2 regions of the Marinobacterium marisflavi genome follow, and region 1 is predicted to be linked to the other one. Evidence: predicted binding sites of a transcription regulator. Region 1 holds the regulator's gene; the other holds the start of a gene.

Region 1 (3,647 bases):
TCTAGGCTCTAGACAGGGATTGAGCGTTGTTGAATAGCGCATCACTGTTGGGACTCTGGCGCAGTTCGTTAAGCGCTTTCGGGTTGCTGAATAGTTCAGCGAGGCCCGCTAGCGTTTTTAGATGCTCATCGTTGCCGTCGTCCGGAACGATCAAAGCGCAGATTAGGTCGACGGGTTGGCTGTCTATCGCATCAAAGTCGATGGGTTTAGTCAGTGTCAGCAACGCAGCAGCCGGTTTGTCGGCTCCGGCAATGCGACAGTGGGGAATCCCAACCCCTGACCCTAGGCCTGTGCTGCCTAAGCGTTCGCGGTTAAGTAGTCCAGAAAAAATAGTGTCAGCATCGGTGCCATTAACGGAAGTGGCCAGCATCTCGCTGGCCACCTCTAAGACACGCTTTTTGCTAGCAATGTCAGCACCCTGTTGGGTCGCTGAACTGATTAGCAGTTCTCCAAGTTGCATTGTCTATTACTTCACTTATTTGTGTGATTTCATTTTCTCTTTGTGCTTGATGATCTGGCGGTCAAGTTTGTCCACCATCGCATCAATCGCGGCATACATATCATCGTGCTCATGTGAGGCGACAACCTGACCGCCGGCCAAATGAATATCGGCCTCAGCTTTCTGACCCTGCTTCTCCACGCTAAGGGTAACCTGAGCACTCTGGATGTTGTCGAAGTGGCGCTCTAGTTTGTCAAATTTGGTACGCACGTATTCGCTCATGCTTTCAGTCAGCTCTACATGATGTCCGGTGATGTTAATTTGCATATGACTTCTCCTCGTACCGGGCGGAATAGGGTAGAGGCCCGCCCTGCCTCAAAAAATCTATTGCGAAACCAGTCGTTTGCGTTCATTTGACGGTGGTATGTTCAATACCTCACGATACTTTGCAATTGTCCGTCTGGCTACATTGAAACCTTGATCTTCAAGTATTTTGGCTATCTTGCTATCGCTCAGGGGCTTACGGCTATCTTCATCATCGACCAGCTTACGGATGACAGCGCGGATGGCTGTCGATGAAGCCGAACCGCCATCGACTGTGCTGATGTGGCTAGAGAAGAAGTACTTCAGTTCGAAGACGCCGCGTGGCGTATGCATGTACTTCTGCGTAGTGACACGTGAGATCGTTGATTCGTGCATCTCTACCGCCTCAGCGATGTCATGCAAAACCAGCGGTACCATCCCCTCATCACCGCGCTCCAAGAAGCCGATCTGTTTGGCAACAATCTGTGAGGCGACTTTCAGCAGGGTTTCGTTACGACTCTGTAAACTCTTCAGGAACCAACGCGCCTCTTGAAGGTTATCGCGTAGGTACTGGTTCTGTGCGCTGGTATCACCGCGCTTGATCAAGTCCGCATACTGATCGTTGATTCGGAGTTCTGGCGACACTTCGCTATTTAAGCTGACCACCCAATCCCCTTGTACTTTACGTACCAGCACATCAGGAATGACATACTCGGCCGCATTCTCGGTGATAATCGAGCCGGGGTGTGGGTTAAGTGTTTGAATTAGTTCAATAACGGCTTGAAGGCTATCTTCCTTAATCCGCATCCGACGCATAATTGATTTATAGTCGCGGTTGCCCAAAAGCGCCAGATAATCACGGCACAATCTCAACGCCTCTGGGCGCAGAGGGGTATCAGGAGAGAGCTGTTTGAGCTGAATCGTCAGGCACTCGCTCAGGTCGCGTGCAGCGACCCCAGGAGGGTCGAACTGCTGTAGTCGGTGCAACACCGCCTCGACTTCGTCCATCTCGACATCCATGAACTCTTCAGGGTACTGCTCCTGACACTGCAGCAGAATATCGCCGCAGTCGGTTGTCAGGTAGCCGTCGCCGTCGATAGCATCAATGAAAGCCTCAGCGATAAAACGATCCAACTCGCTCATACGAGTCAAGTTGAGCTGCCAGCTTAGGTGATCTTGCAGCGTGTCTTGCAGCGTGTCGTTATCGCCGGGCGTCCAGTCATCGTCGCGCGTTGCCGTGCTTGTGGTGGTGCTGGTTTGGTAAGTGTCGTCCCATGAGCTATCTGTCGCCAGCTCATCGGGTATCCCCTCATTCCAGTCGCTATCGGTTTGACTAGAGTCCGGCTGATCATCCCAGTCATTGCTGCTCAGCTCGCTCTCTGCGGAGGAGTCAATTTCGTCACTGGCTTGCGTACTGACTTCGGCAGAGTCACTGCTGGCTACTGATTCTGATTCGCTGGAATTCGTTTGGACGTCGCCCTCATCCTCCTCAGCTACTTCAAGCAGCGGATTGGATTCAAGCGCATTCTGTATCTCAGTCTGTAGCTCCAGTGTGGAGAGCTGCAGCAGGCGGATCGCTTGCTGAAGCTGAGGCGTCATCGTTAATGACTGGCCTATTTTTAGCTGAAGAGACTGTTTCATAATTCTTTATTCACTTAAACGAGCCAGGACAATTACAGCCTAAACTCGTCCCCTAAATATGCCTGACGCACCTGCGGATTGGCTAATATCGCCTCAGCGTTGCCCTCAGCGAGAATGCGTCCCTCACTTACAATATAGGCGCGTTCACAGATATCGAGAGTCTCGCGCACGTTGTGGTCGGTAATTAGTACACCGATGCCGCGATCTTTCAGGTGGCGAATTGTCTGTTTTATGTCGCTGACTGAAATTGGATCGACGCCGGCAAAAGGTTCATCTAGTAAGATAAATTTCGGATCATTGGCCAACGCACGGGCTATCTCCACACGTCGGCGTTCACCGCCAGAGAGCACCATCCCTTTGGAGTCGCGTATATGGGTGATATGGAACTCTTCAAGTAGTGCTTGAGCCTTCTCTTCACGCTGCGCCTGAGTCAGATCTTTGCGTGTCTCCAGAATGGCCATTAGATTATCGTAGACACTTAGCTTGCGAAACACGGAAGCTTCTTGTGGCAGATAGCCGACGCCCAAGCGGGCGCGCTGATGTATGGGTAGGCGAGTGATGTCATCCTGCTGGAGTCGTATGGCACCTCGATCAGCAGAAATTAGACCGACGATCATGTAGAAACAGGTGGTTTTCCCAGCACCATTGGGACCAAGCAGCCCGATAATCTCGCCTTGCTCAACGCTGAGTGAGACATCTTTGATCACTTCACGGCCGCGGTAAGCTTTAGCCAGAGCGTTAGCTTCCAGTCTGATCATGAACCCGAATCACTGCGTGGCTGAATGACCATGCGAACACGTTTGTCGGATTTGCTGTCACTGAAGGCGTCTACCAGAGCTTTCTGCATATCGTAATTGATACGAGCACCGGTAAACTCATCGCCGGCCTGGGTTACCTTGGCGTCACCGATAATCTTCAGTAACTGCGTGCCGACCCCGTAATCGAGCTTATCGCCCGTCGCGACGGTGACGGCCTGCTCCTCAGAGGGCTGCTGCTCAAAATAGGCAGGTGTGCCATCTGAGATGATCTGATCCACATTGCCTTCGGCATCACGACGCAACTCAACGCGATCGCCTCGCAGGATCATGCTGCCTTGGGTTATATCAACATTGCCGGTGTAGACAGTGATGCCCGTATTGTCGTCGATACTGGCGCGGTCAGCTGCCACGTAGATCGGCTGGTCGCGATCGCTCTCAAGTGCGAAACTGCTGGCGCACAAACAGCCGAGAAGGGCAGCGGTAGAGAGTTTAACGGTTTTCAGTTG
Region 2 (3,647 bases), 1.5 Mb from region 1:
CGGCAGGCCTCCAAAGCGTTCTGGGTCACTCAGCCCTCTAGTTGAATCAAAAGTAGGTCGGCTTTCAAGCCGACTATATATTGGTTAATTGTCGCCTCAAGAGGCGACCCACATGGATATGGGTTTCATGAGAGCTTTAGGGTTTTTATTAGGGACATTGTTGCTAGTGGGCTGTGCTACCAGTCCGCCCTCTAATGTTGAGAATGCCTGCTATATCTTCCAGGAGAAGCCAGACTGGTTTGATGCTTCACTGGATGTGGAGAAGCGTTACGGGCTACCCATTCAGGTTCAGCTAGCCATCATGCGCCAGGAGTCCAGCTTCAAGCATGATGCCGCTCCGCCACGCGATACACTCTTGGGTATCCCGATGTGGTGGCGTATCTCCAGCGCCTACGGCTACGCGCAGGTTAAAGATAGCACCTGGGATTGGTACAAGGATAAGACCGGTCGCTGGTTTGCTAGTCGCGAGAATTACGCAGATGCAGTCGATTTTATGGGTTGGTACACAAGTATTTCGCAGCGCACGCTGGGAATCTCCAAGTGGGATGCCTATAACCAATATCTGGCCTATCATGAGGGCCACGGCGGCTGGAAAAAGAAGAGCTACAACAAGAAGCAGTGGTTGATTGGTGTGGCGAAAAAGGTTGAGCGCAACGCGCAGATGTACGGCGCACAGTTGAAAAACTGTAAAAGCAGCCTGGGCTCCTCATCTTGGTGGTGGCCTTTTTAGGCAGTTCCAATCCCGTTTATGAGCGCAGCTTGCTGCGCGATGAGAGACCGAGAGCAACAATCGTGCACGTTAAGTGCGCTCCTACAGGCGAATCATCCAGAACTCAGTTTACTGAGCGATTACCGTCGTCTTGTCTGTGAGAAGCGGGCGCTGATTTACCACCTCGCCAATGTAGATGAGTGTCGGTGCTTTAAGCTGGTGCTTCTCCACAGCCTGGGCCATTTGTGCGAGAGAGGTCTTTACCGTACGCTGTTCCGGCAGTGTACCGTTCTCTACCAGCAAAACCGGATGCTCGCTTGGCAGGCCGGCCCCCAGTAGGCCTGCGCTGATCTGTGCCACCTTTGAGAGCCCCATATAGAAGACAAGCGTTTCGCCAGATTGAGCCAGCTCCCGCCAGTTGTGAGTTCTCTCGCGGCTAAATTGGGCTGTTACCAAGCGAAGGCGCGGGGCAATCTCCCGCTCTGTAAGTGAGAAACCCAGGTTAGCTGCAGTTCCAGATGCCGATGTGATGCCTGGAACAACGGAGTAGGGGATGTCAGCTGCCAAAAGCGCATCTAACTCCTCACCTAGGCGGCCAAAAACCAGTGGGTCACCGCCTTTGAGGCGCACTACTTTATGGCCCTGCTTTGCCAGGTGCACTATAAGGGTGCAGATTTCAGCCTGACTGGATGAGTGTTGCCCCGCTCGCTTACCGACATATATCTGCCGAATAGAGTCCGGAAGCTCGGCTAACATTGCCTGGCTGACGAGGGCATCGTAGACGATAACATCGGCCTCCAGCATTAAGCGCCAAGCTTTACGTGTGAGCAACTCCGGATCGCCAGGACCTGCACCCACCAGATCTACGCGCCCCGATTTGTTGCTAAATAGGCGTTTAAATCCGCTAAAAAGCGTGTTTCGTGCAGATTTGTTGGAATCATTCAGGGTGCGTGCGTAGCGATTCAGACTGAGTGCTGACATGGGAAACTCCAATAAAAAAGCCCAGCGCTCCGTTAGGGAGTGCTGGGCTTCATTGCCCGATGTTCAGCTTTGCCAGCTGAACACCTAAATAGATTGTTACTACTGTGTTAGCAAAGGGCGTGCCGAAACTGAAAACAGCATTGATGTTGGAACGTGCTTTGCAGTGGATGCACTATTCGACGATAGAACTTAAATGGCTGACATGAACGGATATCTAAACTCTGCTGAACAGCACCTTCTGGCTGCAAAGGATGCGGCAATTGCCAATCTGAAAGAGCTTGAGTCTAACTTGGAGTGGCTTAGCGCCGCCTGTAACCTGATTCATCAACTGCAGCGCGAACGTGGACTGACTAATATCTGGTTGGTTAGTGAAGGCGCGCGTAAGCGGGCGGAGCGCGAGGCTCAGTTGAAACTGGCTGATAAGGAGTTGGAGCGGTTCTGCGCGCAAATTTCGGATTCAACTGACTCGGGCAGACTAGCGAAGGAGCCCAAGCTTTTGGCATCGCTAGCTCAGTTGATGCTATCTCTATCCACGCTGGCGCATCACCGCACTGAAATTCAGGCGATGAAGCTACAGCCACTCGACGCTACGCTGGGGTATAACCACCTCATCCAACAAATACTGACACTGATCTTCGATCTAGCCGAAACCGCTCGGGAGCCCAAAACCGCCCGTGCAATGATCGCTCTGGTTCATCTAATTCAGGTGAAGGAGCTAGCGGGTCAGGAGCGCGCCTGGACAGCGATTGGTTTTGCCCGCGGTAATTTCGTAGAGCGGTTGTGCCAGCGCTTAGCGCGCAATCAATCTGACACGGCTCAGATGATCGCAATTTTTCAGCAAAGTGCTGCCCAAGAGCTGCTTACCAGTTGGCAGCAGATAGAGGCTAGCTCGCTTTTTAGTGAGATGACACAACTGCGAGGGCTGCGCACGCAACTGTGCAAGGGGCAGAGTATCGATCCGGCAATTGCAGAGGCCTGGTATGACAAAGCAACGGAGTATATTGATCAGTTAGCCTTGCTTGAGGCAAAAGCGATTCAGCTACTTGACGCCGAGTGCCGGATGCAGATCGATGATGCGCAACGCTCTAAAGTGAAGATTGAGAGGCATCTGCAAGAGCTGATCCCGAGTAAACCTGTAGATCCGTTGTCACAGACATCAGCCAATGATGCGGCGATTGTTGGTACCCAAGGGTCGCTCTATCAGCTTATTAGCGAACAGAACGCTCAGATCCAGCAACTGCAGGTCGATTTGACGCGGGCGCGCACAGCTCTGCAGGAGCGTAAGCTGATCGAGCGAGCAAAAGAGATTCTCAAACAGCAGATGAAGCTCGACGACGATGCTGCATATCGTCAGTTGCAGAAAAGTGCGATGGGCTCAGGTCGTTCGGTCGCGGATGTGGCGGCGAGAGTGCTGGAGGCCATGGCAAAACAGGTGGAAAAGTAAAAATCCAATTGCACTACTCTGGTGCAAGTGAGCGATTTAGCGGCGCAAACTGGAGCAGAAATGCGGCAACTCTCGTAAGTTAAAAAAGCGCTTAACTGATGAAAATGCAGTAGATACAGGGGTTTAGGTTGGTCTGGCACGAGCGTTGCTAAATCGAGGCTATTAGGTAAATAGGTGAGCAGCGAAGCGAAACCTAAATGACATAGCCCGTTGAACTCGGGCCCCGGACAAAGGCGTCCACAGAGACTGATGAGAGTCAGCTTCTGTGGGCGTTTTTTTTTCGCAAAGTAAGAGGTGCAGTATGAGAGTAGTAGTCGTCGGAAACGGTATGGTGGGTCACCACTTCGTTGAGGCTTTGTTAGATCGGGCTGCGCCCGGTCAGATTGAGTTAAGCGTGTTCGGCGCTGAAGCCTTACCCGCCTATGATCGCGTGCATCTCTCTGAGTACTTTCAGACTAAAAGCGCTTCGCAACTGATGCTGGCAGATGCTGCGACATACCAAGAGCGTGGCGT

Evidence for each region. The regulator sigma-54, encoded in region 1, starts transcription at its own class of promoters, with help from an activator protein. The targets are predictions, from matches to a motif close to TGGCACNNNNNTTGCTNT.
Region 2: a site for sigma-54 is predicted at 1,838-1,855, ahead of AC1WNR_RS12800 (nitrate- and nitrite sensing domain-containing protein). Genes of this name have one in related genera too.

The regions. Positions count from the first base shown of each region.
Region 1 covers NZ_OZ457898.1:1,083,977-1,087,623, forward strand. The annotation lists gene AC1WNR_RS05345 (PTS sugar transporter subunit IIA) at 2-460, opposite strand; gene hpf (ribosome hibernation-promoting factor, HPF/YfiA family) at 476-766, opposite strand; gene AC1WNR_RS05355 (RNA polymerase factor sigma-54) at 824-2,383, opposite strand; gene lptB (LPS export ABC transporter ATP-binding protein) at 2,416-3,141, opposite strand; gene lptA (lipopolysaccharide transport periplasmic protein LptA) at 3,138-3,647, opposite strand, start outside; gene lptC (LPS export ABC transporter periplasmic protein LptC) at 3,631-3,647, opposite strand, start outside.
Region 2 covers NZ_OZ457898.1:2,596,019-2,599,665, reverse strand. The annotation lists gene AC1WNR_RS12815 (ketopantoate reductase family protein) at 1-45, shown strand, start outside; gene AC1WNR_RS12810 (transglycosylase SLT domain-containing protein) at 113-730, shown strand; gene cobA (uroporphyrinogen-III C-methyltransferase) at 839-1,690, opposite strand; gene AC1WNR_RS12800 (nitrate- and nitrite sensing domain-containing protein) at 1,884-3,134, shown strand; gene nirB (nitrite reductase large subunit NirB) at 3,436-3,647, shown strand, end outside.